3 regions of the Stenotrophomonas sp. STEN009 genome follow, and region 1 is predicted to be linked to each of the others. Evidence: predicted binding sites of a transcription regulator. Region 1 holds the regulator's gene; each other region holds the start of a gene.
The links. The regulator FliA, encoded in region 1, starts transcription of late flagellar genes. The targets are predictions, from matches to a motif close to TAAAGTTTNNCNNNCNNNGGCCGATAA.

Region 1 (10,374 bases):
GCGGAGCTGGAGCTGGCCGACATCGCCCGCTATCCGCTGGTGCTGCCGCCGAAGCGGCAGATCACCTACCGTCTGGTCGACCAGGTGTTCCAGCGCCATCGCATCGCGTACACCGTCGCCCTCGAGGTGGGCGGCTGGGAAGTAATCAAGCAGTACGTGGCGATGGGCATGGGTATTTCCATCGTGCCGGCGCTGTGCCTGAACGAGACCGACCACGAGCGGCTGGCGGCGCGGTCGATGAAGCGCTGGTTCCCGGAGCGCAGCTATGGCGTGATCGTGCGCCGCGGCAAGGCGCTGTCGGCGCAGGCACGAGCGTTCATCGAGCTGATCCAGCCGGAACTGTTCAGCCCGCGCGATTACGACCAGAGCGGGCACTCCGAGCGGTGAGGGGGTTCTGGTTTGCAGGGCTGCCGCCCTGCACCTGCCGAAGCCTCAAGCCGAAGCAACGGCAACAGCTGGCTATGTGTGGGACGGGGGGGGGGGGGGGGGGGGGGGGGGGGGGGGGGGGGGGGGGGGGGGGGGGGGGGGGGGGGGGGGGGGGGGGGGGGCGGCCCGCGCCCCCCCCCCCCCCCCCCCCCCGCCTTCGACAGTTTCCCTCTGCTGTTTAGTGCCAGCTGCTGTTGGCGGATGCCGACCGTTGGTCGGCACGGGGTCAGATCCAACCTCTGATTCATTTCCGGCTGGCGATGAATAGACTGGGCGCATGTCCATCGAACTGCGCCACCTGCGCTATTTCCTTGCCGTTGCCGAGACCCTGCACTTCGGCCAGGCGGCCGAGCGGCTGGGCATGTCGCAGCCGCCGCTCAGCCAGCAGATCCGCCAGCTGGAGGACCTGATCGGGGCGCGCCTGTTCGTGCGCAGCCATCGCCGCGTGCAGCTGACGCCTGCCGGTGAACTGCTGCAGGAGCGCGCGCGGGCCATCGTGCAGCAGGTGGAGACGGCAGTGGACGAGGTGCAGCGCGCACAGCGCGGCGAGCAGGGTGAGCTGCATATCGGGCTGACCCGGGCCACACCGCTGTCGCCGCAGATTCCGCGCTCGATCCTCCGCTACCGCCAGCAGTATCCGCAGGTGCGGCTGCAGCTGAGCGAGATGAACACGCTGCAGCAGATCGACGCCCTGCTCGACGGTTCACTGGACGTGGGCATCATCCGCAAGCGCGCGCTGCCGCCGGAACTGGTTGCGCACAGCCTGTTCGTCGATCCGCTGGCGTTGATCGTGCATGCCGACCACCCTGCCCTGCGCCGGCTCCCGGAACAGGGCACGCTGTCGCTGCGTGCGTTCGCGCAGGAACCGTTCGTGGCCTTTCGACGCAGTGCCGGCGCCGGCATCCATGACCACATGATCGCGCTGTGCGCGGCTGCCGGATTCACTCCACGCATCGTGCAGGAAGCCGGTGAGGCGTCCACGCTGATCAGTCTGGCGGCGGCTGGCCTGGGTGCGGCGATCCTGCCGTCCTCGTGCGACCACATCCGGGTGGAAGGCGCGCGCTTTGTCGCGTTGGCCGATGCGGGCGCGCACTCGGAGGTGCAGCTGGCATGGCGCCGTGAGGGAGTGACGCCGCTGATCCGCAACTTCGCCGGCCTGCTGCGCGGCGCGTTCGCCGAAGAGTGAAGCGCCGCGCTGCGCGCTCGCCCCGGGGGGGGGGGCCGCGCCCCCGCGGGGGGGGGGGAGAGGGGGGGCGGGGGGCGCCCCCCCCGCCCCCCCCCCGGCGAGCGTCATCGCAGGCCATCCACGTCGAGGATGAGGGCCATCCGGCCATCACCGATCAGCGTCGCACCGGCGTAGCCGCGCAGGCCGCGCAGGGCCTTCGGCAATGGCTTGATGACCACTTCCTCGCGCCCACGGACCTGGTCCACGACCAGGCCGAAGCGCGCCTCGCCGGCCTGCAGCACCACGATGGTGAGCAGCGCCGAGGCGGCGGGCGTCACATCCAGCCACTGGCGCAGATCGACCAGCGGCAGGGTGTGCGAGCGACGATCCAGCACCGCCCGGCCATCGAACCAGCCCAGCGAGGTGCGCGGTGCATGCAGCACTTCCATCACGCGCGCCAGCGGCAGCGCATAGACGTCCTCGCCGGCCTGCACCAGCAGGGTTGGCAGGATCGCCAGGGTCAGCGGCACGCGGATCAGGAAGCGGCTGCCCCGGCCCAGTTCCGACTGGATCTGGATCTGCCCACTGAGCTCGCGGATGCGCGACTGCACCACATCCATGCCGACGCCGCGGCCGGAGATGTCGGTCACCTGCTGCTTGGTGGAGAAGCCGGGCAGGAACACCAGGTGCAGACATTCCTCGCTGCTCAGCCGGGCCGCCGCCTCCGGGTCGATCAAGCCCTTTTCGCGTGCTTTCGCGCGCAGTTTTTCCGGATCGATGCCGGCGCCATCGTCCTGCACCTCGATGCTGACGTAGTCGCCTTCCTGCTGGGCCGACAGACGCACGTGACCCATGCGTGGCTTGCCCTGTGCTTCGCGCAGATCGGGCATCTCCACACCATGGTCGATGGCGTTGCGGACCAGGTGCACCAGCGGGTCGGCCAGGGCCTCGACCAGGTTGCGGTCAAGCTCGGTTTCGGCGCCGACCAGCTCCAGGTCCACTTCCTTCTTCAGCGAGCGGGCGACATCGCGGGCGACCTTGGGGAAGCGCGAGAACACCTTGCCGACCGGTTGCATGCGCGTGCGCATCACTGCCGACTGCAGGCGCGCGGTGGCGATGTCCAGGGTCGACACGGCGCGGTCCAGTTCCTCGTCGCGCAGGCGCGCACGCAGGGTCTTGAGACGGTTGCGCGACAGCACCAGCTCGCCGATCAGGTTGACGATCGCATCCAGCCGCTTGGTATCCACGCGCACGGTGTGCTCCGCCTCGGCCACCGGCTTGTTGGCCGCGGGCTTGGCAGCGGCGGCCGCGGGGCGCGGTGCGGGCAGTGCAGGCGCAGGCGGAGCAGCCACGGGTTTCGCGCCCGGGGCGGCGCCGCCGTGCAGCTGGTCCAGCAGGGCTTCGAACTCATCCTCGCTGATCAGGCCATCGTCGGCCTTGGTAGGCGTCGCCACCGCGGTGGGGGCGTTGCTGCCGTGCAGCTGATCGAGCAGGGCCTCGAACTCGTCGTCGGTGATCAGGTCACCGGCAGCGGGCGCGGCCGCTGCGGGAGCGGCGGCGGCCGGCGCAGCAGCGCCGTGCACGTCGAACTGGGCGATCAGGTCCGGCGGGGCATAGCCGGGTTCGTTGCCGGAAGACACGGCATCCAGCATCGATTGCAGGTAGTCCAGTGATTGCTGTGCGGCATCGAAGTGATGCGGCTGCAGCACCGCCTGGCCAGCGCGGACGGCGCCCAGTGCCTCTTCGGCGGCATGGCACAGCTCGACCATGGCGGTGATGCCGAGGAAGCCGGCGCCGCCCTTGAGCGTGTGATAGCCACGGAACACGGCGTTGAGCTGGTCGGCGTCCTGCGGCGCCTGTTCCAGCGACACCAGCTGTTCGCCGAGGCGATCCAGGATTTCCTGTGCCTCGATGATGAAATCGGCGGTGATGTCGTCGGATACCGCGCTCATGCTTACAGTCCCAGGTCCGACAACAGGTCGTCGGCGTCGTTCTGAGAGACCGCGTGGCGGTCCAGTCCCTTCAGTGCCGGTCCGGCCAGCGCCGGATCGGTGCGATGCTGCTCCGGTGGCAGGCCCAGCGCGCCAAAGCCTTCGTGCACGCGGCGGACGATGCCGACCACGCGACGGATGATCTGTCCGGTCAGGTCCTGATAGCTCTGGGTCAGGGCAATCTCGGTCAGGTTGTGGCGGATGCGTTCCAGCTGCGCATCCTGCCCCGGCTGCAGGCCTTCGGCGCGCAGCTGTTCGGTGAGGCTGCGGCACTCTTCGGCCAGGTCCAGGGTGCGGTGCGTGGCCTGTTCGGTCATCGCCACCACATGGTCCAGGCGCGCGCAGGCGTCGTCCAGCTCGCCCGCCTCGCTGGGGACGGTCGGCAGTTCGCCCAGGGCCTGGCCCAGTTCGCGGGCCAGCCGTGACAGGCCGCTCATCATCGGCTGCGTGCGTGCGGCCACCAGGGCATCGATGCGCTGGCGCCAGGCGCTCTCGTCGCCGGATTCGAGCGCGTCGAGGGCTTCCTGCAGGCGCAGGGCGAGGGCGTTCTTGTCGACCGTGGCGTCCATCAGGCGCTGGCCGCCAGGCGTTCGAAGATCTTGCCCAGTTTCTCTTCCAGCGTCTGCGCGGTGAACGGCTTGATGATGTAGCCGTTCACGCCGCTCTGCGCCGCTTCGATGATCTGCTCGCGCTTGGCCTCGGCGGTGACCATCAGGACCGGCAGGGTCTTGAGCTTGGCATCGGCGCGGATCGCCTTGAGCAGTTCGATGCCGGTCATCACCGGCATGTTCCAGTCGGTGACCACGAAGTCGAATGGCTGGCTCTGCAGCATCGACAGTGCGGCATGCCCGTCCTCGGCTTCGGCGGTGTTGGTGAAGCCCAGATCGCCCAGCAGATTCTTGACGATGCGACGCATGGTCGAGAAGTCGTCGACGATCAGGATGCGCATGTTCTTGTTCAAAGCGGAGTTCCTTTGTTGTTCAGTCGCCCGCGCTGGCCGTGGCCGCCGCGGGCATGTTCATTCTTCAAGCCCGGCATCCGCGGCCTCGAAGATCTTCAGCCGGCCGCGCAGGCGCAGCACGGCCTGGCCGTGGATCTGGCAGACGCGCGATTCGCTCACGCCGAGCACCGCGCCGATCTCCTTCAGGTTCAGCTCCTGCTCGTAGTACAGCGAGAGCACCAGCTGTTCGCGTTCGGGCAGATGGCCGATGGCCTTGCCCAGTTCGCGGCCGAATTCGCCACGTTCCAGGACCTGCTGCGGTGTGGGTCCGCCCTGGGCGACGGTGTCCAGTTCGCCCTGGTCTTCGATGCGCGATTCCAGGCTCAGCACCTGGCCGCGCGAGGCGTCCTCCATCAGCCGCAGGTACTCGGGCAGTGGCATGTCCATGGCCGCCGCCACCTCGGTGGCACTGGCTGCACGGCCCGTGGTCTGCTCCAGGCGGCGGATGGTGGCGGCAGCATCGCGGGCGCGCCGATGCACCGAGCGCGGTACCCAGTCGCCACGGCGGATCTCGTCGATCATCGAGCCGCGGATGCGGATCGAGGCATAGGTCTCGAACGAGGCACCCTGGTCGGCGTCGTAGCTGCGCGAGGCTTCGATCAGGCCCATCATGCCGGCCTGGATCAGGTCGTCCACTTCGACGCTGGCCGGCAGGCGTGCGGCCAGGTGATGGGCGATGCGCCGCACCAGGTCCGAGTGCTGGGCGATGACCTCGGTCGCCGCCGAGCGCTGGACTTCCCTGTACTGGGCCGCGCCTTTCATGCTGCCACCCCGCGTTGCTTGAGGATGCGCTCGAGGAAGAATTCAACGCCACCGCGTGGCTCGGTGGGGGCCTGCCAGCGGGCGGTGCGACGGGCGATCTCGGTGATCGCCAGCGCCGCCGGGCTGGATGGATAGGCCTTCACCACCGGCTGCTGGCGCTGCACCGACAGGCGCAGCCAGTCATCCTGCGGCACGCAGCCCAGGTAGTTCAGCGAGACATCGGCAAGGAACTTCTCGCAGACCCGGGTCAGCTTTTCATACAGCACGCGGCCCTCGTTGGGGTCGCGCACCATGTTGGCCACCACCTGGATGCGGTCCACGCCGCGCTCGCGCGACAGCACCTTGATCAGTGCGTAGGCGTCTGTGATCGAGGCCGGTTCGTCGCAGACCACGACAACCGTGTCCTGTGCGGCCTGGCAGAAGGTCAGCACGCCGTCGGTGATTCCGGCGGCGGTGTCCACCACCATGATGTCCAGCTCGCGTTCCAGTTCGGAGAACACGTTCACCAGGCCGATGTGCTCGGCCGGGGCCAGCTCGGCCATGTGCCGCCGACCGGACGCGGCCGGCACCACCAGCACGCCGTTCGGACCTTCGACGATCACGTCTTCCAGCGAGCAGCGGCCGGCGACCAGATCCGCCAGGGTGTGGGTGGGATTCAGGCCCAGGATCACGTCGATGTTGGCCAGGCCCAGGTCGGCGTCGAGCAGCAGCGTGCGCTTGCCCATGCCGGCCAGCGCCACGGCCAGGTTGGCCGAGACGTTGGTCTTGCCGACGCCGCCCTTGCCGCCGGTCACGGCGATGGTGCGCACAGGGCCGAGCGGCTCGCTGCGGGTGGCCGACAGCGGGAAGGTCTTGGTCAGCTTGGCGTACTCACGCGACGGCATGGTTCAACTCCGGGTTGCAGGGCATATCGGCCGCTCGGCGCAAATCTTCAAGGCGAAGTACAAGATTGGCCGCACTGGCCCGGTGCAGGTCGTCCGGAACGTCCTGGCCATCGGTCACCCAGGTGATCGGCAGCGCGTGGTCCACCGCGACCGACAGGGCGTTGCCGAAGCGGCCGGTCTCGTCCAGCTTGCTAAGCACCAGGCCCTGCAGGTTGGCCGCGCCGAAGCGGCGCACCACCTCGTCCATGTCGCCGAAGCTGGTATTGGCCGGCAACACCAGCAGGGTGCGGACCTGGCGGGCGGCACGCAGCCACTGCAGCTGGGCGGCCAGGGCGCGGTCGCGCGGGCCCAGGCCGGCGGTATCGATCAGCACCAGCTTGTAGTCCTTCAGGCGCTCCAGCAGCTGGTCCAGGTCGGTACCGCTGTTGGCTTCATGCACCGCGATGCCGAGCTGGCGGCCATAGCCGTACAGCTGCTCGCGGGCACCGATGCGCAGTGTGTCGGTGGTGACCAGGGCCACATCGCGCGGCGCGTGCTTCTCGGCGAAGCGCGAGGCGAGCTTGGCGATGGTGGTGGTCTTGCCGGCCCCGGTTGGACCGACCAGAGCGATCACGCCGCCTTCTTCCAGCGGATCGACCGGCGCGATCGGCAGCCTGCGCGAGATCAGGCCCAGCATCAGCCCGCGGCCCCGGTGGGCTTCGGTATCCAGCGGTATCTGCATGGCCACATCGCGGGCCAGCCCGGCATCGAATCCGTACTCGTCCATCAGGTCCAGGGCGGTCGCCCGCACCGGGCAGCCGCGCAGGCGCTCGTCGGTGAAGCGGTTCATCTCGCGCTCGATGACCTGGCGCATGCCGGCCACTTCGTGGCGCAGCTGGCGGATCTCGGCATCGTCCTGTGCAACCACCGTCAGTACCGGCGCCGGGGCAAGGAGCGGCGCCGGGGCCGGCGCGGTCTCCGCTTCAGCGGCAGCGGCAGGGGCTGGCGTGGTCTCGGCAACGTCCTGCGCGTACGGCGGCTCGGGGTGCACGGACTCGGCCTGCGCAGTGGCCGCAGCGGTGATCGGCAGCGGCGGCGGCAGCACTGCCGGCGCGGGGGATTCGTGATGCTCGTCCTGCGGCGGGTCGATCAGGAAACGGGCGCGGTTGGCGGGCGCCGGTGCGGGAGCCACGACGGCGCTCGCGAACGGCGCGAAGATCTGCTCCGGCAGTGCCGGATCGTTGACGGTGGCACGCGCCAGGGTGGCAGCGAAGCCGGAACTGCCGCGGGTGGGCACGATCTCGTCCGCACTGTCCAGGGTGCGGCCGGTGGCACCGACGGCCGCGCGGGCGAGGGCGGCCACGGCCGATGTGGTGGCGGTCACCGGCTGCTGGGCCGGTGTCGCGGAGCGGCGGCGGGTGACTGCGGCGATCACTGCATCCGCGGCGGTGCGCGGTTTCGGCGGCGGCGGAGCCACGTCGCGCCGCGAGGCTTCCAGCGCGCGTTGCACCGCGCTCTCGTCATAGTTGGCTGCGGCGACGATCTCGACGCCTTCCTCGATCCGGCGGTTGGACAGGATCACAGCATCGGGACCATGTTCCTTGCGCACCAGGTTCATGGCCGAGCGCATGTCGGCGGCGACGAATCGTTTGATTTTCATGCTGTGGTCACGGGACGGGGACGGCGGGGTGGGGGTGGGAGAACGCGGGTGGTCGGTGGTCTGCACGGAACGGGTTCCCCTTGGCATCTGTCTGTTGCGGTGGTTCGAAGGTGGTGTCTGTTTTCTGACGCATCGGTGGGCGGCGTCAGCTGATCGTTCCGACCAGCTTCAGGCGCTTGTCCTCCGGCACTTCGCTGTACGCCAGTACCGACAGCGACGGAACGCTGTGACGGACCAGGCGTGCCAACGCGGCACGTACCGGGCCGGGAACCAGCACGACCGCGGGCTCGTTGCGGGCTTCCTGCTTGCTGACACATTCGGCCAGACTCTGATGCAGTCGCTCGGCAAGCCCGGGTTCCAGCGCGGCGCCGTTGCCCTGCGTGGACTCCTGCAAGACACGTTCCAATTGCGGGTTGAGGGTGAACACCGGCAGCTCCGCCGACATTCCGGCGATCTCCTGCACGATGAAGCGGCCGAGCGCGGTGCGCACTGCGGCGGTGAGCGTGGCCGGGTCCTGGCTGGACGGCGCGTGCTCCACCAGTGCTTCGGCGATCTTGCGCAGCTGGCGGATCGGAATGCGTTCCACCAGCAGGTTCTGCAGCACCCGCACCACGGCCGACAACGGCAGCGCCTTGGGCGTCAGATCTTCGACGAGCTTGGGCGCGCTCTTGGCGAGGTTGGCCAGCAGGTGCTGCACCTCTTCGTGGCCCAGCAGCTCCGGCGCATGCTCGCGGATCAGGTGGGAAAGATGGGTGGCGACCACGGTGGCCGGGTCGACCACGGTGTAGCCCATGGTTTCGGCCTGGGCGCGCTGGTGCGGCTGGATCCAGGTAGCGTCCAGGCCGAAGGCGGGATCCTTGCCGGCGATGCCGTCCAGCGGGCCGAGCGCACTGCCGGGGTCCAGCGCCAGTTCGCGGTCGGGATGGATCTCGGCGGTTGCCACCGGCACGCCATGCACCAGCACGCGGTAGCCGTTGGCCGGCAGTTCCAGGTTGTCGCGGATGTGCACGGATGGAATCAGGAATCCCACGTCCTGGGTCAGCTTGCGCCGCACACCCTTGATGCGTGCCATGAGTTCGCCGCCCTGATTGCTGTCCACCAGCGGAATCAGCCGGTAACCGACCTCCAGCCCCAGCGGGTCGACCGGGCGCAGTTCGTCCCAGCTCAGTTCCGCGGTGGGGGCCGGCGCCGCCGGTCGGCCCAGCGCACTGACCGCGCCGGGGTCGCTGCCGGCAGCGTCGCTCGGGGCCGGGGCCTGTCCCTTCCGGTACAGCTTCCAGGCGATGAAGCCGAGAATGGAGGCAAGCGTCAGGAAAGCGACGTTGGGCATGCCGGGCACCAGGCCGACCAGGCCGATGATGCCGGCCGTGATGGCCAGGGCACGGTACTGGCCGAACACCTGGCCGGTCATCGCCTGTGCCATGTCCTGCGAGCGCGAGGCACGGGTGACCAGCATCGCCACTGCGCTGGAAACCAGCAGGGCCGGCAGCTGCGCCACCAGACCGTCACCGATGGACAGCAGGGTGTAGGTCGCAGCGGCATCGCCGAACGGCATGCCATGCTGCAGCACGCCCACGGCGAGGCCACCGAGCATGTTGATGAACAGGATCAGGATGCCGGCAATCGCATCACCCCGGATGAACTTGCTGGCGCCGTCCATCGCGCCATAGAAGTCGGCTTCCTCGCGGACCTCCTCGCGGCGCAGCTTGGCTTCTTCGCGCGTCAGCAGGCCGGCGTTGAGATCGGCATCGATGGCCATCTGCTTGCCGGGCATGGCGTCGAGGATGAAGCGCGCGGTCACTTCCGAGACACGGCCGGCGCCCTTGGTGATGACCACGAAGTTGATGATGGTCAGGATGGCGAACACCACGATGCCGACCGCATAGTTGCCGCCGATCACGAATTCACCGAACGCGGCGATGACCTTGCCGGCCGCGTCGTGGCCGTTCTGGCCATTGAGCAGGATGACGCGGGTGGAGGCCACGTTCAGTGCCAGCCGCAGCATGGTGGTGACCAGCAGCACGATCGGGAAGATGGTGAAATCCAGCGGGCGCTTCACGTACACCACCGCCAGCAGCACCATCAGCGAGATGGCGATGTTGAAGGTGAACAGCGCATCGAGCACGGGCGCCGCCAGCGGCACCACCACCATCGCCAGCAGCGCCAGCACGATCAGCGGTGCGCCGAGGCCTTGGCGGATCATCTCCAGCAGCCGGCGGGTGTTGAATCCGGACGAGGCCTGCGCGCTCATGCCCGGCCTCCCTTGCCGAATTCATCCACCTCGATGTGCGGGGCGCCCGGCATCGGGCCGGTGCGCCAGGCGCGCAGCTGGTAGACGTAGGACAGGACCTGGGCCACGGCCGAATACAGTCTCACGGGGATTTCCTTTCCGAGTTGGCCTTCCCGATACAAGGCGCGTGCCAAAGGCGGGGCGGAGACGATGGCGACCTTGTTGCCATCGGCGACTTCACGGATGCGCAGGGCGGTCTCGTCCACGCCCAGCGCCA
Region 2 (10,374 bases), on a different contig from region 1:
GGATGCCAGCGAGCAGGTCCGCCAGCTGCTGCACGCTGCCGACGATCTCGTCCATGGTGGTGCCCGCCTGCGCGGCCTGCACGCTGCCCTGGCCGACGCGTGCCACGGAATCCTCGATCAGCGCCTTGATCTGCCTGGCTGCCTCGGCACTGCGCTGCGCGAGCAGACGCACTTCCGCCGCCACCACCGCGAAACTGCGGCCCTGCTCTCCGGCACGCGCAGCCTCCACGGCGGCGTTGAGCGCAAGGATGTTGGTCTGGAATGCGATGCCGTCGATCAACTGGGTGATGTCCCCGATGCGGTGCGATGCTTCACTGATGCCCTGCATGGTCTCCACCACCTGACCGACGGCCACCCCACCCCGCTGTGCAACCGCTGCAGCCCCCTGCACCAGCGCGTCGGCACGTCCGGCGGCGTCGGCGTTGCGGCCGACGGTGTCGGTCAGCTCATGCATCGAGGCTGCGGTCTCTTCCAGATTGGCCGCCTGCTGCTCGGTACGCTGCGAGAGGTCGTGATGGCCGGCAACGATTTCACCGACACCGCTGTCCAGGCTGGCAGCGGCGCGCTGGATGCGGGTCACGATGCGGCCGAGCTGTGCGACGGTTGCATTGGCGTCGTCGCGCATGCGTGCGAACACGCCCTGCAGCTCACCTTCCATGCGCACGCTGAGATCCCCACGGGCCAACGCCGCCAGCAATGCCTGCAGGTCCCCCAGGTTGGTTTCAAAGGTGGACAGCAGGCGGTTGATGCTGGTGGACAGCGTATGCACGAAACCGTGCTTGCCCTGCAGCGAAATGCGCCCGTGCAGGTCACCCTGCGCGGCAGCGTCGACCAGTGCCGCCACCTCGGTCTCCAGCAGCGTTTCCAGCGCACGGCTGCGCCACTCCAGCGCCACGCCCAGGAACTGGTCGTCATCGACGATGGCATTGGCGATCAACTGATAGCGCACACCGGCATGACTGATTTCCCGCTCCTGGCGGTGGCGCGCGTCGACCAGGCCGGCCAGGGCCGGATGCAGGTCCCGCGCGTCAGTGCCGACCAGCGCGTCGGCCTGCAGGCCCAGCACGTGCCGCAACGCAGGATTGGCGTAGGCCACCTGGCCTTCGGCATCGACCACCATCAGCCCGGTCTGCGCGCAGTCCAGGGCCTGGCGTACGCGCGTGTTGCCACGGGCCATCGCACGCTCGGTCTCGATGCGCGCACGCAGCCGCTGCTGCATGTCCACCAGGCGCTGTGCCAGCTGGCCGATCTCGTCGTTGGCGTTGTGCACGCGCAACGTGGTATCGAGCCGGTCATCGGCGATGTCACTGGCGAACCGCAGGGTGTCCTGGATCGGCCTGCGCACCGCGCGCAGCACCAGCAGCAGGCTGGTGATCAGCACGCCGGCCACCAGCAGCAGGGTGAGGGTGAACAGCACGCTCATGGTGCGTGCACCGGCCTGCTGCCGCGCCTGCGCCAGGGCCAGCGCCTTCACCTGTGCCTGCTGGAAGGCGGCGAGCGCAGGCGCCACGCCGGCAGCCGTCTCCAGCAGCGATTGCGTCTCCACATCAAGGCCGACGCGGGCAGCGGTATAGCCAAGCAGTGCCGACTGATAGGCGTCCATGCCGGTGCGGAGGGCCTCCTGTACGTCGGGCGGCAACCCCGCCAGCGCCAGATCGAACGGCAGCTTCTCTTCGCTGGCGCGGTCGGCATGAGTCGAATCGCCATCGAGCAGCAGCAGCGCTTCCTGGCGCCGCATCTTCTGCAGGTGCAGCGCCAGTGCCGGCCGGTCCAGGCCATCCACCTGCTGCTGCAGGGCATCGGCGGCCTGCTGCAGCTGTGCAGCCAGGCCGGCATCACCACGCCCCATTTCGTCCACACGTTCGAACAGCGCAGCCACTCCCTGCGAGAATCCCTCGGCGGCCTCGGTGAGCGCCTGCAATGCCTTGCGGCGACCGGCATCCATCGGCATCGCCCTGAGCGCCTTCAGATCGACCTGCAGTGCCTGCTGGGCCGCCTGCAGCTGGCTGCGGTCAGCATCGTCGAAACTGCGTGCATACTGGGTCTGCAGGCGACGCGCCTCCGCCACCCGCGTCGCCAGGCGTGCGGCCAGATCGCTGCCACGCTGGTAACTGGCCTGGCTGCGTGCGGCCTGGCTGCTGGCATGGCCGGTCCAGGCATGGACGGCGGCGATCGCCACCAGGCCCGCGCCGCAGACCAGCAGGGTGGCCTTGAGTTTGTTGGCCACGCTGAGTCGATGCGGCTGCAGCCAGACCAGCAGGCGTGGAAACGCCGAGCGCATCGCGATGAGACGGGTGCGCAGGGACCGAAGGGGGACGACGGCCGACATCACAGACTCCAGGCGGAAGGACGCACCTGTATCGGCCTGACCGGCGACAACTTTAGGCACATTGCCGAAGCCGTGGCACGCACCGTGCCGGTTGCGCTCTTTGTACCGGCCCCAGGCGACGGAGACGTGACACGGCGCCCGCGCTTGACCTCAACCCCGGTTGCGGTTGCACAGTGGGATTCTTCCCACCTGCCGCCCTCGCCATGACCCCGCTCGACGTCCCCCGTTATCTGCAGCGCCTGCAACTGGATGCTCCGCCGTCGCTGGACCTTGCCGGACTGACCCTGCTGGTGCAGCGCCACAACGCCCTGCTCCCCTTTGAAACCCTCAGCAGCCTGCTGCGCGACGCGGTGCCGATCGATCTGGACAGCGTGCAGCACAAGCTGCTCGACCAGCAGCGCGGCGGTTACTGCTTTGAACTCAACGGCGGCCTGCTGGCGCTCCTGCAGGCAGTGGGCTTCGACGCACAGCCGCTGAGCGCGCGCGTGCTGCTGGCGGCACAGGACAATGCCCCGACGGCGCGTACCCACCTGCTGCTGCGCGTGCACGTGGAGGGAGAGGACTGGCTCGTCGATGCCGGCTTCGGTGGCCTGACGCCGACGGTGCCGCTGCGGCTGTACGAAACGGCGCCGCAGGCCACGCCGCACGAGTCTTTCCAGCTTCAGCAGCTGGCGGGTGAAGACGACTTCGTGCTTTCCGCCCAGGCGGGCGACGCATGGCGGGCGATGTACCGCTTCGACCTGCGGCCGCCAGCGCCGATCGACAACGTGGTGGCCAACTGGTACGTGTGCACGCACCCGGATTCGGGTTTCCCCGGCCAGCTGCGCGCGTCACTGGCCGGCCCGGACTGGCGGCGCACCATCGGCAGTGGCAACTACACCGAGTACCGCCCCGGGCAGGCGCCGCTCAAGCGTCCGCTGCGCGATGCCGCCGACGTGCGCGACGTCCTGCAGTCGGCATTCGGCCTGCGCGTGCCGGACGATGCGCGGCTCGATCCGGCGATCACCGATTGGCTGCAGCGCTCGCACGCCGCATCACGGTAGCACCGCGCGGCACGGTGCCCGGGTTACGGCGTCACCGGCGCCTGCAGCGCAATGCGGTTGCCCTCGCTGTCGCAGATCTCGGCCACCCGCCAGTGGCCGGCACCATGCAGTTGCAGGTAGAAGGCAATGGCGTGAGCAGGTCGCTGGCCGGAATCTCGGCATGCGCGATGGGGTTCATCGTCGCAGGATAGCGCCGCCCTGACATTCCGTGCGCATCGTTGCGGGCATGCTGGCCTGCCCACCCTTCGCGGAGCGCTGCATGACCCTGGCCGATCACCGAAGTGCACTGGCGCCACTGGGCCATCTGCGCGTCGCCATCAATCTGGGGAATCCGGTCCTTGCGCAGGGCGACACACGATCGCCGCGCGGCCCCTCGGTGGAGCTGGCCACCGCGCTGGCGCAGCGGATGGGCGTGCAGGCGCGATTCACCTGTCACGATGCGGCCGCATCGGTGGTCGCGGCGGCAGCCGACGACGCATGGGACCTGGCCTTTCTCGCCATCGAACCGGCACGTGCCGACCGCATCGCCTTCAGTGCACCGTATGTGGAGATCGAAGGAACCTACCTGGTGCGCGAGGACAGTCCCGCGCGGCAGGTGGCCGATCTGGATCGCGATGGGCTGCGTATCGCCGTTGGCCGCGGTGCCGCCTACGATCTGTTCCTGAGCCGGGAACTGCGGCACGCCACGATCGAGCGTGCCGACACGTCGGCGGCCGCCATCGATCTGTTTGACGCGCGGCGCCTGGATGCCGCCGCTGGCGTGCGCCAGCCGCTGCAGGCCTGGGCACTGCAGCATCCGGGACACCGCGTGCTCGCCGACCGCTTCACTGCGATCCAGCAGGCCGTGGCCGCACCTGCGGCGCGCCCCGCTGCCGCCCTGCGGGCCCTGTTCGACGAGGTCGAGGCGATCAAGGCAGGGCCCTTGCTCGAGGACGCTTTCGCACGTTCCGGACAGGCGGTCACCCTGGTGCGATGACGCAGCAGTGGCCCGCAGCACGCGACAGGTGGCTGCGTGCGCCGGGCCGGATCAGCCCTGCGTCTCCATGTGCCGCGCATGCTCGCTGGCCTGCGCATGCAACCACTCACGGAAGGCGAGGAATCCACGGTGGCGCGCCGAGCGCTGCGGATACACCAGCCAGTGCGGCCAGGCGGTTTTCAGCCGCTGCTCCGACAGCGCGACCAGCTGGCCCGAATCCAGCAGCAGGCGCGCGCGCGTCAGCCGGCCCAGGGCCACACCGACGCCATCGAGCGCTGCACGGTGATGCGCTTCCGAATCGTCGAGCACCGCCACGAACCGCGAAGGGGGGCTCTGCCCGATCAGGGCAAACCACGCGGCCCATGCGCCATCCGGATCGCCCAGCAGCGGCCACTGCGCCAGTGGAGCACGGTCGATGCCGCCCATCCGCGCGATCAGCGCCGGGCTGGCCATCGGCACCAGCCACTCATCGAACAGCCGCTCGACCACCAGCCCGGCCCATTGCCCGCCGCCTACGCGCAAGGCCGCGTCGAACTGCAGCTGCCGATCGAAATCGACAAGGCGCTCGCTGGACTGCAGGTTGATCTCGATCTGCGGGTGTGCGGCGACGAAATGACCCAGCCGTGGCACCAGCCATGCGGAGGCCATCGACGGTACGGCGCTGATCGTCAGCACATGTTCGGCGCGCGCGGCGTAGCGCTGGAACACCTCGTTGATTGCATCCAGGTGCGGCCCGACCCGATCGAGCAGGCGCTGGCCCTCCAGGGTCAGTGCGACCCCGCGCGCCTGGCGGACCAGCAGCGGCTGGCCGAGGCGTTCTTCGAGCTGCCGCATCTGGTGGCTGAGCGCGCTGACGGTCAGGTTCATCGACGCCGCGGCGCGTGACAGGTTGCCCAGGCGCGCGGCAGCCACGAAACCCTGCAGGGCATGGAGGGGTGGGCGGGACATGAGGCTTGAATCCTGTTCAAGTCAAGCTTGCGGAAATGTCGCTTTTTACGTCCTCATGCTGCCCGTATCGTTCAATCCACTCAAGTGGAGCGACGATCATGAACATCTTCAGCAGTCTGTTGTTCCTGCACGGTCACATCGCAAGCGCCGAGCTGGCCCGCCAGTTGGCCACGCCGGTGGCCAGCACGACCGGGGCACCGGCAAAGCCGTACCGGAGCACACACCTCGACCGTCCAGCTGCAGCAAAGGTGACTTGCCCCACCTGCCCCGCCCCGCGCTGAGCGCGGCAGCGGCGGGCTTACCAGTGCCGGGGCGCTAAGGCCCGTACCAGGCCTGCACATGGGGCGGTAGCGATGGCAGCGGGTCGATGTCCAGCGCGCGATAGCCATCGAGGGTATCGCGCAGCAGCGCCGGTCCGGGGCTGCCCGGCATGCGCAGGCTTTCCTCTTCCGGCAGCTGCAGGGCGGCCCAATCATGCAGGCGATCCAGCCGCTGGACCATGGCGGCGCGCAGCCAGGGGCGCAGCGGGAAGGTCCGATATCCGCGCCCATCCAGCGTACGCACAGCATCGGACAGGGCCTGGTTCGCGCCACGCACCCATTCGGTGCGTCCGCCGGCCTTGTCCTGCACGGTCATCGGTGCCGGCGCGCGATGTGCTCGGAAGGGGGCACGCAGCTCCAGCTCCAGGTCACGCGCATCGCGCTCGGTTTCCGCCTCCACCAGCGCCCCGGCGCACAGATCGAAGAACTCGAACCAGCGCCGATGCAGTGCGCTGATGCGACCGAGCGGGTCACGCGAGAAACCGATCTTGGCGTAATCCTCCCAGGCGCAGGGAAAGACGTAGGCGAAGACACGACCATCGATGCGGATCTGCGGTTCCATCGGCGCAGGCTGCATCGCTTCGGACGCGATGGCAACCGGGCCGAACCGTGCGCCGTTCGGGTCACGGCCGCTGCAGCACGTCCTCCACTGCGGCAGCCACGTCGGTGTTGTCGATGTAGCTGCCATCATTCCACCGCACATGCTGTCGGTAACCGGCGTCGATGCCGCGTACGCGGGCGCCGAGCCGCTCCGCGCCGGCGCCCTTGGCCCACAGCGGTACCAGTGCATTGGAATGATTGCCGGTGGGGCGGAAGCTCATCCCCGGCATCTGCCCGCGCCCGTTGTTGCGCACCGGCTCGAACGCCACCTGCTGCGCGTCGGGCCCCATCGGCATGCTGTTGTCGTGGTCGGTGGTGACGATCAGCAGATTGCGCTGCCATCCGCCGTTGCGCTCGATCCACGCCACCACCGCCGATACCGCATCGTTGAACTCGACCGTCTCTTCGATCAGGCGGCCGTACTGCGGCTGGTCGCCGCACTGGCCGTAATGCCATTCGGTGCCGCACGCACTGGTATGCGCGGCCCAGTCGGTGGCCCCACCTTCCACCATCAGGAACAGGCCCTTGGACGAGCGCTGCTGCAGGAACTGCAGGGCGCCGCGGGTCATGGTCGCCAGGTCCGGCACGCTGTCGATCTTCCTCACGCCGGAGGGAGTGGTCTCATCCCTGCCCAGGACCTGCAGCTGACGCGCCTGCTGCAGGGTGCTGGCCACACGCGGTACGCCGATCAACGGGCGGTCGGCTGGCAACCTCCCCTGTGCAAGCGCAGCGAACGCTTCCTTGCTGCGGATCAACCGCCACGGTCCGGCAGGATTGCCAGCGATGGGGGTGCCTGCTTCCAGCTGCTGCCAGTCCTGCTGCGACACCCACTCCCAGGCGTTCGCGCAACCCTCTTCCTTCACTGCGCCTGCATCGTCATCGCAGGCGCGGCCATCGACGCTGTAGCCGGGGCCGCCGGTTCCCATGACCAGGTCCATGTGGCCCTGGGCCAGCATCTGGTGGGCGATGGCATGGTAGTTGTTGCGCGACGCGTTCTGCGCGGCGAACGCGGCCGGTGTCGCGTGCGAGAACGGCACCGAGGTGACCACACCGGTTGCCATGCCCAGGCGCTTGGCGCGCAGGGTGTTGAACTCGACCGCGACGCCGTCGTTGTTGACGTTGATGGCGTTGTTGTACGTCTTGATGCCCGACGACAACGCCGTGCCCGCCGCGGCGCTGTCGGTCGCCACCGCGGCCAGGTACTGATAACCGGCGAACGGAAGATCCGCTGCCGGTACCGGGGTGGCATCCCATGCTTTCGCGGCGTCGTAGCCGAGCGTCTGCGCCGAATCGTGCGTGGGCTGGCTGCTGGCGTTGAGCGGGAACGTGGCCACCGCAAGGCGCTGCGGGAATTGCGCGTACGGGGCGCCTTCGCGGCTGCCATACTGCCAGTACGCGGCGGCATCCCAGGTTCCCCAGCCCGCGCCGTCGTTGATCATCACGATCACGTTGTGCGGGTAGCCGCCGGTCGCCACCGGCGCCTGCGCACGCGGTGCCGGCTGGCAGCCGGCGAGGGCTGCCAGCGCGGCCAGAATCGAAGGGTAGAGCCAACGGCGCGGCGTGTGTGCGGTCATCGTGCATCCTGTGGGGTCGGGCAGGCGGCCCGGAATGCGCGACGTTATATCATTGCAATATTGCAGATTCACGCATCGTGGCAGCGGTATCCTGTGGAACGTCTCCCCTGCCGCGCCACCATGCCGTCTCCACGTCCCCCGGTCTCCTCGATCACCCTGGATGCCGGCAGCTTCGCGGTCATCCACCAGGAGAACGCCGACCTGCAGCGTCCGCCTGCTTCACTGACCAAACTGATGACCGCGTACGCAGCCTACGAACAGGTCGCATCCGGCGCCGCCGCTTGGGAGATGCCGGTGACCGTTGCCGCCGAGGACGTGCACGCGGTTGCTGACGATGAAACGCGCATGGGCCTGGTGCCCGGCGAAACGGTCACGCTGGGCCGGCTGCTGCAGGGCATGCTGGTGGTATCGGGCAACGACGCGGCCCTTGTGCTTGCCCGCCATCTGCACGGCTCGCAGGCGGCGTACCTGCAGCACATGAACGCGCTGGCGCGGCGTCTCGGCCTGGGCAGTACCTGGTTCGCGTCGGTGTCCGGCATCACCACGCCGCGGCACGTATCCAGCGCACGCGACATGGCGGTGCTGGCGGGCCGCCTGCTGGCAGATCATCCGCAGGTGCTGGCCATCACCGCACAGCCGGCGTTCGCGCACGGGACGTTCAGCCGCAGCAACCAGAACGCACTGCTCGCCGATGAAGGTGTGGACGGCCTGAAGACCGGCTATACCCGCGCGGCCGGGTTCTGCCTGGCGGCTACGGCGCGCCGCCCCATCGCCGGACACGCGCAGCCGGTGCGATTGATCACCGTGGTGCTTGGCTCGGAAGACCGCGAAGCACGCGATGCGCGGGTGCGCAGGCACCTTGCCAGTGGATTCGCCGCGTTGGCCGGCGACACCGTCGCAGAAGCCTGAGCTGCGCGGGCAGTCAGTCCCGTACAACGGTGGATACGATCACCCGCTGCAGTTCGCGTTCCGCGTCGGCTTTGCCGATCGCGCCATTGGCCACCGCTTCGGACAGCGCTTCGGCAGCGCCGAGGATCGCCCAGCGCCCCTCCACCGGTACCTGGCCGTCACCGGCGAACGGGCCCAGCCAGTCCGCGCAGTTGTCGATGAACTCCTGCTGGTAGCAGTGCCGCACCTCGCGCAGCTCCGGCGCGCCGACCAGCGCTGCGAGGATGCTCTGCACGTCACTGCCCTGGCTCAGCACGCAGTCGATGTAACCGGACGCGATGGCCGCTGCGCGCGCGGTCAGTTCTGCCGGCGCCGCGGCGATACGGTCATTGAAGATGAGCGTCTGCCGCTGGTCGTAGTCATGGTAGAGCGCCGCCAGCAGGCCGTTGCGCGTCACGAAGTGATCGTAGGCCACCGGCTTGGTCACGCCCGCCGCTTCGGCCAGGCGCCCCAGGGTCAAGGCATCGGTGCCTTCGGCGCCTACCAGCGCCCATGCGACATCCAGCAGCTGGCGGGCCCGCTGCTCGCGGGTCAGTCGGCGACGCGTGGGGGTGTCGGTGGCAGGCATCGGCGGAACACGGCTGTCAGCTCGTTGGATGTCCGATTTTACGGCCGATCTCCATCGCGGTCTGCAGATGCGCCGCGGCCGCCCCGGTGTCCGCCTCCAGCAGCAGGGTGGAGGACAGCACGCGCGCGCCGCAGTAATCGAAGATGCCCATGTCGATCTGCGTGTTCATGGCCGCGCCATAGCCACGGCGTTCAATCATCGCGGCATCGGCACCCCCGATGCCGACCAGATGCACCTGCAGCCGCTTCTCCACTTTTCCATCGGCACCCTCGGCGTAGGCCCAGCCCTGGGTGAAAACGCGATCGATCCAGCCCTTCAGCAGCGCCGGGAACGACCACCAGTAGAGCGGGTAGACCAGCACCAGCGTGTCGGTCGCATCCAGCCGTGCGTGCTCGGCCGCCACATCGGCCGGTGGCGGCGCGATGCCGCGGAACAGGGCCTGGTCCTGCCCGTTGAAGCGCGGGTCGAAGCCTTCGGCCATCAGATCGGCCATGGCGGTGGTATTGCTCTCATCGGCATCGGCGATGGCCTGCGCGATGCGAGCGGCTACCGCGTGGGTCAGCGAGGCAGGATCGGGATGGGCAACAACAATCAGGCTGTGCATGGGCAACTCCTTGGAGATTAGTTACTAATGGTAACTAGCGCACCCAGCCCGATCAGCACTGCCAGCAGGACACTGTTTCTGGCGTTCTGTATCGCCTCAAGTCAAATGCAAATGATTCGTGATACGATTGTTAAGGAGATCTGAAACCCCACACGGACGTCCCAGCCATCGCCAGTGGACCCCTCACCCGGAGTACCGCGCGATGTTGCATGCCAGTCTGAAGTCCCGTCGTTCCGTTGCCACGCTGGCCGTGGCCATCGGCCTTGCCCTCGCCTCCCAGGCCCACGCCGAGGCGTCAGCCGATGCCGCCGCCAAGCAGATGGACACCGTGGTGGTCACCGCCACCGGCGCCCAGCAATGGATCCGGGATGCCCCCGCCAGCATCAGCGTGATCACCCGCGAGGACATCGAGCGCAAGCCGGTCAGCAGCATCGGCCAGCTGCTGAGCACCGTGCCCGGCGTGA
Region 3 (10,374 bases), on a different contig from region 1:
GCGCTGAAGAAAGCCAGCTGACCCTCCCTGACCGCGGCGGCGCTGCCGCCGCGGCCTGCCGGTCGATGCTCAGCGGTCCAGTCGGACCCGCACGCTGCCCGAATGCGACTGGATGCGGATATCGCCGTCACCGCCCCCCAGCCGCGTGTCGAGATTGCTGCCCGGCCCATAACGCGGCCGCTCCACCGTGCCGGCATCACTGTTGATCGAGCCGCTGAAGCTGTTCACCGACAGCTGCGCCGATACGGTCCGCGGCAACCGCAGATTGACCGATGCGCTCACCGATTCGACGTTGATGCGCCCCCCCGGCGCCAGACCGGCAGCGGCCAGTTCGATGCTGCCTGACACCGTCTCCACCGCCAGGCGCTGGATGCGCCCCGCATCGACATCCACGCGTCCGGACACGGTCTGCGCACCGATGTCGCCGGACACGCCTCCCCCCGCGTCAATGCGGCCGCTGACGGTGTTCACGTCCAGCCGCGGCGTCTGCAGGCGGGCAGTGACGCTGCCGCTGACCGTGTTGAGCTTGGTGTCGCCGCTGCGGCCTGCCGCGGACAGGCTGCCGCTGACCGTATCGGCCTGCAGCCGACGCACATCGATGCCACTGATGTCCTGGCTCGCACTGACGGTGCTGAGCAGCAGTTCCGCCGAGCGCGGCACGTTCAACACCAGGGTGGCCCCGCCATTGTTGCTGCGGCGTGGATATTCCACCTCCCACCGCACGCGGTTGGCACTCTTCTCCTGACGCAGCTGCAGGCCGTCGCTGAGGCTGCCGGTGAGCTGGACCTCGTTGCGCTCCCAGCCGCGCACGGTGACCTTGCCGGCCACGTTGCTCAGTTCAATCCGGCCACCGGTGGCGAGTGCATGGCGTTCGTCGACGCGCGTGTCGGCCAGTGCCACAGCCGGTACCAGCAGCAGCGCGGCGCAGCAGAAAAGAAGGGGTCGCATCATGGGTCTCCTCAGGTTGTCAGTCCGGCGGCGGCCTGCGCCGCCTGCCGGGTCAGTTCCAGCCGCAGCGCATAGGTGCGCTTGAGCTGTCCAAGCAGGTGCGGCGCACGTGGATCCTGCGCCATCGCCGCGCGGATCTGCTCCGCGCTGCGGTCGAGTTCGTGCAGGGCCGGTTGCCACTCCGCTGCCCCGCCCTGCGGCAGGGAGGCCACCGCCTGCTGGTACTGCTCGGTCATCGCTGCGGCCTGCAGCTGCAGCCCGGAAGGCGCCGGCGTGGCCTGCGGCGGCTGCCACCACGGTGCCACCGCGTAGACCGCCAGGCTGGCGGCCAGCGCCGCGCCCACCGGCAGCCACCAGCGCCGTCGCGGACGCGGCGTCATCGCCACCACCGTGCCTGCTGCCGGGAGCGGTCCGGGGGCAGACCCGCGCAGTGGCAGGCTGGCCGACAGCCGCGCCCAGCCGTCCTCCGGAACGCTGCGCTCGCGGGGCAAGGCGCGCAGGCGCGCGAGCAGGTCGTGGTCGTGGTCGTAGTCGGGGTCGTTCATCGTCATGTCATGTCTCCCAGCCGTGCACGCAGCAAGCCACGCGCACGATGCAACTGTGCCTTGGAACTGCCGACAGCCATCTGCAGCTGCTCGGCGATTTCCTGGTGTTTCCAGCCTTCGATGTCATGCAGCACCAGCACCGCCCGCGCCCGCGGGGGCAGCGTCGCCAGCGCACGTTCCAGGTCGCGCTCCGTGCCGGCGCAGCGGTCATGCACGGCCAGCTCCGGTACACCACCGTCCACGTCATCCAGGCTGTCGTGATCGTGTCCTCCCGCCCGGCCGCGCAGTTCCATCAGCGCGGCATTGACCCCGAGACGATGCAGCCAGGTCGACAGGCTGCTTTCGAAACGGAACCCGGGCAGTGCCTTCCACGCCTGCAGGAACGCTTCCTGCAGCGCATCCTCCGCACGTGCCTGCTGGCCGCCACACAGCCTCCACAGCACGGCGAACACCCGTGGCGCATGGCGTCGATACAGCAGTTCGTAGGCCGCTGTATCGCCACCGGCTGCCGCCCGTACCAGGGCGGGTTCGTCGACGGCGTCGGAGGCAGCAGGCGGTGCGGGCATGGTGGTGTCGAGCATAGTCCTTGGATGCGCCAGTCCCGCAGAAGGTTTAGATCGGATTCCTGCCAGGCACGATGCAACCTTTTCGGCGGCCGCTGCATCCATGGAGGGTCCTTCGTGAAATACCGTCCGGGAGCCCGCCATGTCCAGCCCATCGTGTGCCGCCCTGCTGGCCGTCGCTGCCTGCGTCGCGCTGCAGGTGCTTGGCCTGTCGCTGCAGCTCCACCCCGAGCGCGGCCGGGCCTGCCTGCAGCAGCAGCGCCAGGAGCTGGTGTGCCTGGCGTGGAGGCCGATGGTCGAATCGCCGGCACGTGCCGGGTAACATCGGCGACCACCACCGCTACCTGCTGTCGCCCCATGATGTTGTCGCTGAAGGATCACCTGCCGGCCTGGACCCATCCCTGGCTGCACAACATGGGCATCGCCCTGCAGATCGCGCTCGTCCTGCTGGCCGCCTGGCTGCTGCGGCTGCTGGCGCGCCGCCTGATCCGCCGCTTCGCCGACCACTACACCCTGCCGCCGGAAATGGTGATGGGCGCGCGCCGCATCACCAGTTTCGTGGTCTATTTCAGTGCACTGCTGTACATCCTGAGCCTGCTGGGGGCCTCACCGGCAGTGCTGTGGACGGCATTCACGGGCTTTGCAGCCGTCGGTGCGGTGGCCTTCTTCGCGGCCTGGAGCGTGCTCTCCAACATCTTCTGCACGCTGCTGATCTTCACTACCCGCCCGTTCCGCCTGCATGACTACATCGAGGTGCTGGAGAACGGCGAGAAGCCCGGACTGAAGGGCCGGGTGATCGATGTGAACCTGATCTACACCACGTTGCAGGAGACCGGCGAAGGCCACGAAGGCACGGTGCTGCAGCTGCCGAACAACCTGTTCTTCCAGCGCACCGTACGCCGCTGGCGCGATCCGGCACAGGCGCCGGGCGGCATCCAAGGCGACGGCTGAGCCGCCCACATCAACGCAGCTGGCTGTCTTTGCTGCCGCGACGGTTGTAGCTGCTGTGCGCCTGCTCTTCCTCATCGTGCGCCTGCTGGCAGGCCACGCACAGCCGTACGCCGGGCACGGCGTTGCGCCGCGCCAACGGAATCGGTGCGTCGCATTCCTCGCAGTGCTCCAGACCCGGGCCCTGGCGCAGCTGGCGCCGCGCGCGGGCAATCGCATCGTCTACCGTCGCGTCGATCTGGTCCTGGACCGCGCCATCTCCCGCCCAACCGGTAGCCATGTCCGTCCTCCGCAGGTGTGTGGCCTGATATGGGGACGATACACCCACGGAAAAGGCCGGGCAGTGCCCCGCCCGGCCCGTGCTTCAGCTACCTGTCTGCCCGTGGGGACGCCTGCGGCAGCGGCTTACCAGACCAGATCGTCAGGAATCTGGAACTGCGCGTAATAGGCATCATCTTCGGCGTTGCCGGTGGAGATCTCCTCCGTCGAGCCCGGCTGCCCGTGGTCGACCACGATGGCTTCCGGCGCACGCTCGCGCACCTTTTCCGCCGCAGCACGGGGCAGCAACGCGTAACCCTCGCCCTGGGCGACTATGACCAGCACGCCCACCGACAGCGCCTTGCGCAGCTTGGGGTCGATCAGCAGGGTACGGATCGTGCTGCCATCGCTGAAGCGATACTCGTCCTCGCCCTTATGCGGCACGGCATGGGCGGCGATGATCTGCTTTGCCTGCGCCTTCTGCTCGGCCAGCCTGGCCTGTGCGTTGCGCTCGGCGGCCAGGGCACGATCACGCTCGATCTTCTCGGCGCGGGCGCGTTCAGCCTCACGCTGCACCTCGGCCGACGTCGATTCAGCCTTGCCCTGGCGCGCCTTGGCCTGTTCGCGTGCGGCGGCGCTGGCCTGCGACTTCTTGGCCAGGCCGGCCTTGAGCAATTGTTCCTGCAGCGCGTTGGGCTTTGCCATGGTCGGTGCGTACCGCGTGTAATCTTGGATGCCCCCATTCTACCGACGCCCCGCCGCCCCTGCATGGCAGTCCTGAAGTACCTCACCGGTTATCCCGAACCCCTGGTCGCCCAGGTCAGCGAACTGCTGGCGCAGGGCCGGCTCGGCCCGTGGCTGCAGCAGCGCTATCCCGAGCCCCATGAGGTGCGCAGCGACCGCCAGCTCTACGACTACACCCAGGAGCTGAAAGACCGCTACCTGCGCAAGTCGGTACCGCTCAACAAGGTCTGCTACGACAACACGCTGGAAGTGATCAAGCATGCATTGGGCACGCATACCGCCATTTCCCGCGTGCATGGCAGCCGCCTCAAGGCCAGCCGCGAGATCCGCATCGCCACGGTGTTCCGGCAGGCGCCGGCCGCCTTCCTGCGCATGATCGTGGTGCACGAGCTGGCGCATCTGAAGGAAGCCGACCACAACAAGGCCTTCTACCAGCTCTGCCAGCACATGGAGCCCGATTACCTGCAGCTGGAATTCGACACCCGCCTGTACCTGACCGAGCTGGCCAACCGCAGCCAGCGCTGACCGCGCGCAGGGGCTACACTGCGCGGCCCCCGCCCGACCTGCCCGCCCATGGAACCGATACGCCTCGACAAACGCTTGTCCGCCCTGCTCGGCATCCCGCGCGGCGAAGCGCGGCGCTACATTGAAGGTGGCTGGGTCACGGTCGATGGCGAGGTGGTCGAACAGCCACAGCGCCCGGTCGATGACACTGCGGTGATCGTGGTCGATGAACAGGCCAATGACAGCAAGGCCGAGCGCGTGGGCATGCTGCTGCACAAGCCGGCTGGTGCTGCCGCCGAAACCCTGTGTGCGCTGGTCAGCAGCAACAGCCACAGCGCTCTGGACGCCAGCGGCATCCGGCCACTGCAGCGCCATTTCCACGGGTTGCAGCTGGCTGCGTCCCTGCCCGCGGCAGACAGCGGCCTGGTCGTGGTCAGCCAGGACCCGGCCACGCTGGCCCACCTGCAGCGCAATCTCGGCCGCACCGAACAGGAGTATCTGGTCGAAGTGGCAGAAGGCGGGCCGGAACGGGGCCCCTGGCTGCTGGCCCGGCTGCAGCAGGAGTCGGGCGGGGCCAAGGTGAGCTGGCAGAGCGAGCAGCGGCTGCGCTTCGCCGGCAAGGGGCTGACGGCCAAGGGCCTGAAGACCGCGGTGGCTGCCGCCGGCCTGCAGGTCACCGCCCTGCGCCGCCTGCGCATCGGCCGGGTGGCACTGGGCCCGCTGCCGCCGGGACAGTGGCGCTACGTGGGCAGCGACGAACGGTTCTGACGCCCGCCGCCGCGCGGCACGCCGATCCACTAGCATGGGGCCATGAGCCCGCCTGCGCCTGTGTGGCGACGCCTGTTGCGCGTCGTTGCGATCATCTTCGCCATCCTTCTGCTGCTGGTCCTGTCCGGACTGCTGCTGGCCGACCACCTGACGCCACAGGCGCACGGTGAGCCGTCGCACGTACTGCCGCTGCAACCGGCGCAGACCCGCATCGACCAGCAGGTCGTGCCGCTGCAGGAGGCGCACCCCGGGCAATCCGGCGTGGCCTTCCTCGGCGATGGCATGGATGCATTCGCGGCGCGCGCGATGATCACCGCGCAGGCCGGGCGCAGTCTGGACCTGCAGTACTACATCTGGCACGACGACCTGATCGGTCACCTGATGGCCAGAGCGCTGCATGACGCCGCCGAGCGCGGGGTGCGCGTGCGCATCCTGCTGGACGACATGAATGCCAAGGACAAGGACGCGCTGATGATGGCGCTGGACCGGCATCCGAACATCGAGATCCGGCTCTACAATCCGTTCCGCAACCGCAGCGGCATCCTGCGCATGGTGGAGATGGTGCAGCGCTTCTTCAGCGTGAACCACCGCATGCACAACAAGAGCTGGATCGCCGATGGCCGTGTTGCCATCGTCGGTGGCCGCAACATCGGCGAGGAGTATTTCAGCGCGCGCACGGATGTGAACTTCCAGGACCTGGACCTGCTGGTCGCCGGCCCTGCCGTTGCACAGGCGAACCGGATATTCGACGACTACTGGAACAGCCCGGCGGCGATTCCGGTCTCCGCGCTGGCCTTCCATACCGACGCGCAGCTTCGCCTTCTGGTGCGTGAGTCCGACCATGAAGCGCAGCGCGATGCTGCCCGGCCCTATCTTGCGCGCGTGGCCGAATCACGCCATCGGCAGCGTCCCAGCCCCGAGCCGCTGCACTGGAGCAGCACCGTGCGCATCGTCTCGGATCCGCCGATGAAACACCGCAACGACGACCGCGGCAGCTGGCTCGTTACCGGGCTGATCGGTGAACTGGAGTCTGCGCGCAGCAAGGCCTTGTTGATTTCGCCCTACTTCGTGCCGGGCAACGAGGGCCTGGACGGGCTCTTGGCAATGGCGTCGCGCGGCGTGCACGTGGGCATAGTGACCAACTCCCTTGCCGCCAACGACGTTGCGGCCGTGCACGGCGGCTACATGGGCTACCGCGTGCCCCTGCTGAACGCCGGCGTGCACCTGTATGAGCTGAAGGCACAGGGCCAGGCGGGCGATGCAGGCCTGTTCGGCAGCAGCGGGGCCAGCCTGCACACCAAGGCCTTCCTGGTGGACGACCGCCGTGGCTTTGTCGGTTCCTTCAACCTCGACCCGCGCTCGGCCTATCTCAACACCGAAATGGGGGTGCTGTTCGACGACCCCGTGCTGGGCGCGCAGCTGCGCGACGAGTACCTGCGCCTGGCCGACGCCAGGCACAGCTGGTGGCTGGCAGTGGACAACCGCGATCGGCTGCGCTGGCTGGAGCGTGAGCCTCCGCCGCGCTGGGTGGAGGACGAGCCAGGTGCTACGCGGCGCCAGCGCTGGCTGTCGCGGATCATCAGCTGGCTGCCGGTGGAATCGCAGCTGTAGCGCTCAGTGTGCCCTGGCCTCGCCTTCATGCGGGGCGTCGTCCAGTGTTTCCACGCTGCGACCATGCAGGCGCCGCCAGATCCAGCGCAACGCATGGGGCGGTGCCGACGGCAGCTGCTCCAGCAGGGCCAGCATCCGGCCCTGGGTGGCGTGGCCATGCCGGCACAGCAGGCTCGCCGCCGCCGCTGCGCTGCCCAGCCGCAGGCTGTCGGACAGAGGGCCCGAGGCGTCGGCCGCCAGGGTCTGGTGTACCGGGTCGGGCAGCTCCCAGGCGGCGGCCACCCGCTGTGCCAGCGGCAACGACCACTGCTGCAGCAGCTGCAGGGCCAGGGCCGGCTGCACGTCCTCGCCGCGCGCCTGGGCTTCCTGCAGCAGCTGGCGCATCACCAGCGCCGCACCGAGTCCCTGCACCAGGCCCAGCCACTGCGCAGCGAAGGCATCGCCGGAGTTCACGCTGCGTGCGTGGTCGGCAGCAGCACGCGATGCCAGCAGGGCGTGCTCCCAGGTGATCGTGCTGAACTGCGGGAACCGCTCGCACTGAACCTGCATCACCGGCTGCACCAGCACCGCACTGATGATCTGCCGCACGCCTTCCGTGCCGACCAGGGTCACCGCCCGCTGCAGGCTCTCGACCGGGCGTTCGTGGACCTTGTACGCGGGACTGTTGGCGATGCGCAGCAGGTTGCCCGTGAGTACCGGATCCTGGCCGATGATCGCCGCCATCACCCGTGCCGAGGCGGCATCATCGTTGACGGTCTGGATCAGCTGCGGCAGCAGCTGCGGCCGGCGCGGCAGCTGCCGCGTCGCCCAGTCGCGATCCTGCAGCGCGTCCGCCACCGCCTGTGCCAGTCCGGCGCTGGCGGCATCGACAGGGCCGGGCTCGCCCGCCAGTCGCGGGTACAGCGCCAGCGCGTGCAGGCCACGCTGCAGCTGCGCGGCGATCTCTCCCGGGGGCACTGGGTCTCCCTGCAGGCGGGCAGCCGCAGCGGCCACCGCCTGACGCGGCCCCGCCGACAGACGCGACGGCGCCGCGCCGGTCAGCGACGCAAGCCAGCCGCGTACCCTGCGTGCCCAGGCCAGCGTCACCGGCCGTGATCCTGTCGATGTCGTACTGCGCTCGCCATGGCCCGTCTCTGTCTCTTCACACGATCCGGCCACTGGCCATCGACGCAGCATCGGCCGCGCTTTCATCTTCTTTAACCCGCAGTGCCCATCGACGTCGACGGCAGACACTCGGGGAATGGACTAGAATGGCGCCGCGCGACCCGTCCCCCTGCACCGACGACGTCGCTTTTTTTGTTTTGGGACCCTACCGTTCACTGGTCGTTCGCTGCAGTTCGCCGCCGTTCGCACCATCGGAGACGCCATGCTATTCGAAACCCTCGCCACCACCGGCCACGAACAGGTGGTGTTCTGCCACAGCCATGACGCCGGCCTGAAGGCGATCATCGCCATCCACAACACCACCCTGGGCCCGGCCCTGGGCGGCGTGCGCATGCGTCCCTATGCCAGCACCGACGAAGCGCTGGCCGACGTGCTGCGGCTGAGCCGGACGATGACCTACAAGAATGCGCTGGCCGGCCTCAATGTCGGTGGCGGCAAGGCGGTGATCATCGGCGATCCGAAAGCGGACAAGACCGAAGTCCTGTTCCGCGCCTTCGGTCGCTATGTCGATTCGCTGGGTGGCCGCTACATCACCGCCGAAGACGTCGGTACCGACGTCAACGACATGGAGAACATCTACCTGGAAAGCCAGTTCGTGACCGGCGTCCACCAGGTGCATGGCGGCTCCGGAGATCCCGCACCGTTCACCGCCTACGGCGCGCTGCAGGCGTTGATGGCGTCGATGCGTTTCAAGTTCGGCCACGAGGAAGTGGGCAAGACCAGCATCGCAGTGCAGGGCCTGGGCCACATCGGCATGGAACTGGTCAAGCTGCTGCGCGACCGCGGCGCGAAGCTGTATGTCACCGACCTGGACGCGGCCCTGGTCGATCGCGCAGTCAGCGATTTCGGCGCCGAAGCAGTGAAGCCGGACGAGATCCACGAAGTGAATGCCGACGTCTTCGCGCCGTGCGCGCTGGAAGGCTCGATCAATGCCGACACCCTGCCGCGGATCAAGGCCAAGATCATCTGTGGCACCGCCAACAACCAGCTGTCCAGCCTGGAAATCGGCGATGAACTGCACGCGCGCGGCATCCTGTACGCACCCGATTACGCGGTCAATGCCGGTGGCGTGATGAACGTGTCGCTGGAGATCGATGGCTACAACCGCGAGCGCGCGATGCGCCTGATCCGCAGCATCTACCACAACCTGACACGCATCTTTGAACTGTCGCAGCGCGAGAACATCGCGCCGCAACGTGCGGCCGACCGAATCGCCGAGAGCCGCATCCTGTCGATCGGCAAGCTGAAGATGCCGCTGGGCCGCAGCACCCCGCGCCTGGGCAATCTGCGCGGCGGTTGACCGCCCCTGCCGGGCCTCGGCACGGCGCCCCTCCGGGCGCCGGCAACCCCATGATGGATCAGAACCCGGCGCTGTAACGCAGCGCCGCTTGCCGTGCGTCATCACCGCCGAGACGCTGATCGATGCCCAGGCTCAGACGGCCACTCCGCCCCCACCACGACTCCAGCGCAAGCCCGAGCAGGGCGCTGCCACGCGGTGAGTCGGCACCTGGCAACGGTGCCCACGCGTCGACACCGACGAAGCTGGCCTGCCACTCCCCGGCGCCGCCCTGAAGGCGCTGCTGCCATTCGGCGTGCCCGCGCAGCGTCCAGCGTCCCCAGCCGCGCTCGCCGCGCAGCCCCGCCAGCAGTTGGCTGCGCTGCGTACGATTGGCTTCACCCCGCAGGCCGAAACCGAAGCCGCCGCGCTCGTTGAACGCCGCGGTATCCACCCGCGTGCCACTGGCACCGACATACGGTGTCAACGACGCGCCGACGGTGCCGAAGCGATAGCCGCTTTCGACACTGGCGCTGCTGAATCGACCGCCGTAGCGCGCGGAAACGCCGTAGGCACCTGCACCCAGCAGCAGCTGCCGGTCCAGTTCGCGGGTGAACCGCCCTGCGCCGAACTGCGCCAGTGCATAACCGCGCCCAACGCTCCAGCCGGCATACAGCTGCGCCTGCGCCTGGCGGTCCTGCCCGCGATCACCGTTGAAGGCACTGCCATCGTTGCTGCGTGTTTCACTGAACGCCATGCCCAGCAGGCCATGGCTGCCCAGCGGCACGTCCTGACCGGCCATCCAGCCCCGGCTGTCGGTGGCGCTGCCAGCGAAACTGCCCTGCCCTGCCTCGCCCAACGTGCTCTGCCAGGCACCGCGCAGCGCAGGCAGAGCCTGCACGCGATCGAAACGGGCGGCCACCGCGCGTCGCGACATGTCGATGCTGTCGAAGGTCGCCGCCTCGGCACGCGCGTGGGCCTTGCCGGACAGGCTCTCCAGCGTGGCCGCCAGGCCCGTGCTGCGCTGCAGGCCGGCCGCTGCACC

Region 2: the regulator FliA is predicted to act here: its motif matches at 2,358-2,384, upstream of ACVOMM_RS07420 (methyl-accepting chemotaxis protein).
Region 3: the regulator FliA is predicted to act here: its motif matches at 8,062-8,088, upstream of ACVOMM_RS05335 (HDOD domain-containing protein).

What each region holds. Positions count from the first base shown of each region.
Region 1 is NZ_JBRRES010000025.1:24,364-34,737, reverse strand. It holds gene ACVOMM_RS12695 (LysR family transcriptional regulator) at 1-387, shown strand, start outside; gene ACVOMM_RS12690 (LysR family transcriptional regulator) at 704-1,612, shown strand; gene ACVOMM_RS12685 (chemotaxis protein CheA) at 1,717-3,543, opposite strand; gene ACVOMM_RS12680 (protein phosphatase CheZ) at 3,546-4,151, opposite strand; gene cheY (chemotaxis response regulator CheY) at 4,151-4,543, opposite strand; gene ACVOMM_RS12670 (RNA polymerase sigma factor FliA) at 4,601-5,344, opposite strand; gene ACVOMM_RS12665 (MinD/ParA family ATP-binding protein) at 5,341-6,228, opposite strand; gene flhF (flagellar biosynthesis GTPase FlhF) at 6,215-7,867, opposite strand; gene flhA (flagellar biosynthesis protein FlhA) at 8,013-10,118, opposite strand; gene flhB (flagellar biosynthesis protein FlhB) at 10,115-10,374, opposite strand, start outside.
Region 2 is NZ_JBRRES010000011.1:61,305-71,678, forward strand. It holds gene ACVOMM_RS07420 (methyl-accepting chemotaxis protein) at 1-2,329, opposite strand, end outside; gene ACVOMM_RS07425 (arylamine N-acetyltransferase family protein) at 2,533-3,372, shown strand; gene ACVOMM_RS07430 (transporter substrate-binding domain-containing protein) at 3,632-4,348, shown strand; gene ACVOMM_RS07435 (LysR substrate-binding domain-containing protein) at 4,400-5,296, opposite strand; gene ACVOMM_RS07440 (hypothetical protein) at 5,395-5,577, shown strand; gene ACVOMM_RS07445 (GIY-YIG nuclease family protein) at 5,612-6,178, opposite strand; gene ACVOMM_RS07450 (alkaline phosphatase) at 6,240-7,790, opposite strand; gene ACVOMM_RS07455 (D-alanyl-D-alanine carboxypeptidase family protein) at 7,911-8,699, shown strand; gene ACVOMM_RS07460 (TetR/AcrR family transcriptional regulator) at 8,713-9,306, opposite strand; gene ACVOMM_RS07465 (NAD(P)H-dependent oxidoreductase) at 9,323-9,910, opposite strand; gene ACVOMM_RS07470 (TonB-dependent receptor domain-containing protein) at 10,113-10,374, shown strand, end outside.
Region 3 is NZ_JBRRES010000007.1:110,678-121,051, forward strand. It holds gene ACVOMM_RS05280 (hypothetical protein) at 1-21, shown strand, start outside; gene ACVOMM_RS05285 (DUF4097 family beta strand repeat-containing protein) at 70-951, opposite strand; gene ACVOMM_RS05290 (hypothetical protein) at 960-1,493, opposite strand; gene ACVOMM_RS05295 (RNA polymerase sigma factor) at 1,496-2,074, opposite strand; gene ACVOMM_RS05300 (hypothetical protein) at 2,199-2,378, shown strand; gene ACVOMM_RS05305 (mechanosensitive ion channel family protein) at 2,414-3,007, shown strand; gene ACVOMM_RS05310 (DksA/TraR family C4-type zinc finger protein) at 3,018-3,284, opposite strand; gene ACVOMM_RS05315 (DUF2058 domain-containing protein) at 3,410-3,967, opposite strand; gene ACVOMM_RS05320 (M48 metallopeptidase family protein) at 4,031-4,531, shown strand; gene ACVOMM_RS05325 (RNA pseudouridine synthase) at 4,580-5,278, shown strand; gene ACVOMM_RS05330 (phospholipase D family protein) at 5,321-6,889, shown strand; gene ACVOMM_RS05335 (HDOD domain-containing protein) at 6,893-7,975, opposite strand; gene ACVOMM_RS05340 (Glu/Leu/Phe/Val dehydrogenase dimerization domain-containing protein) at 8,256-9,353, shown strand; gene ACVOMM_RS05345 (S8 family serine peptidase) at 9,412-10,374, opposite strand, start outside.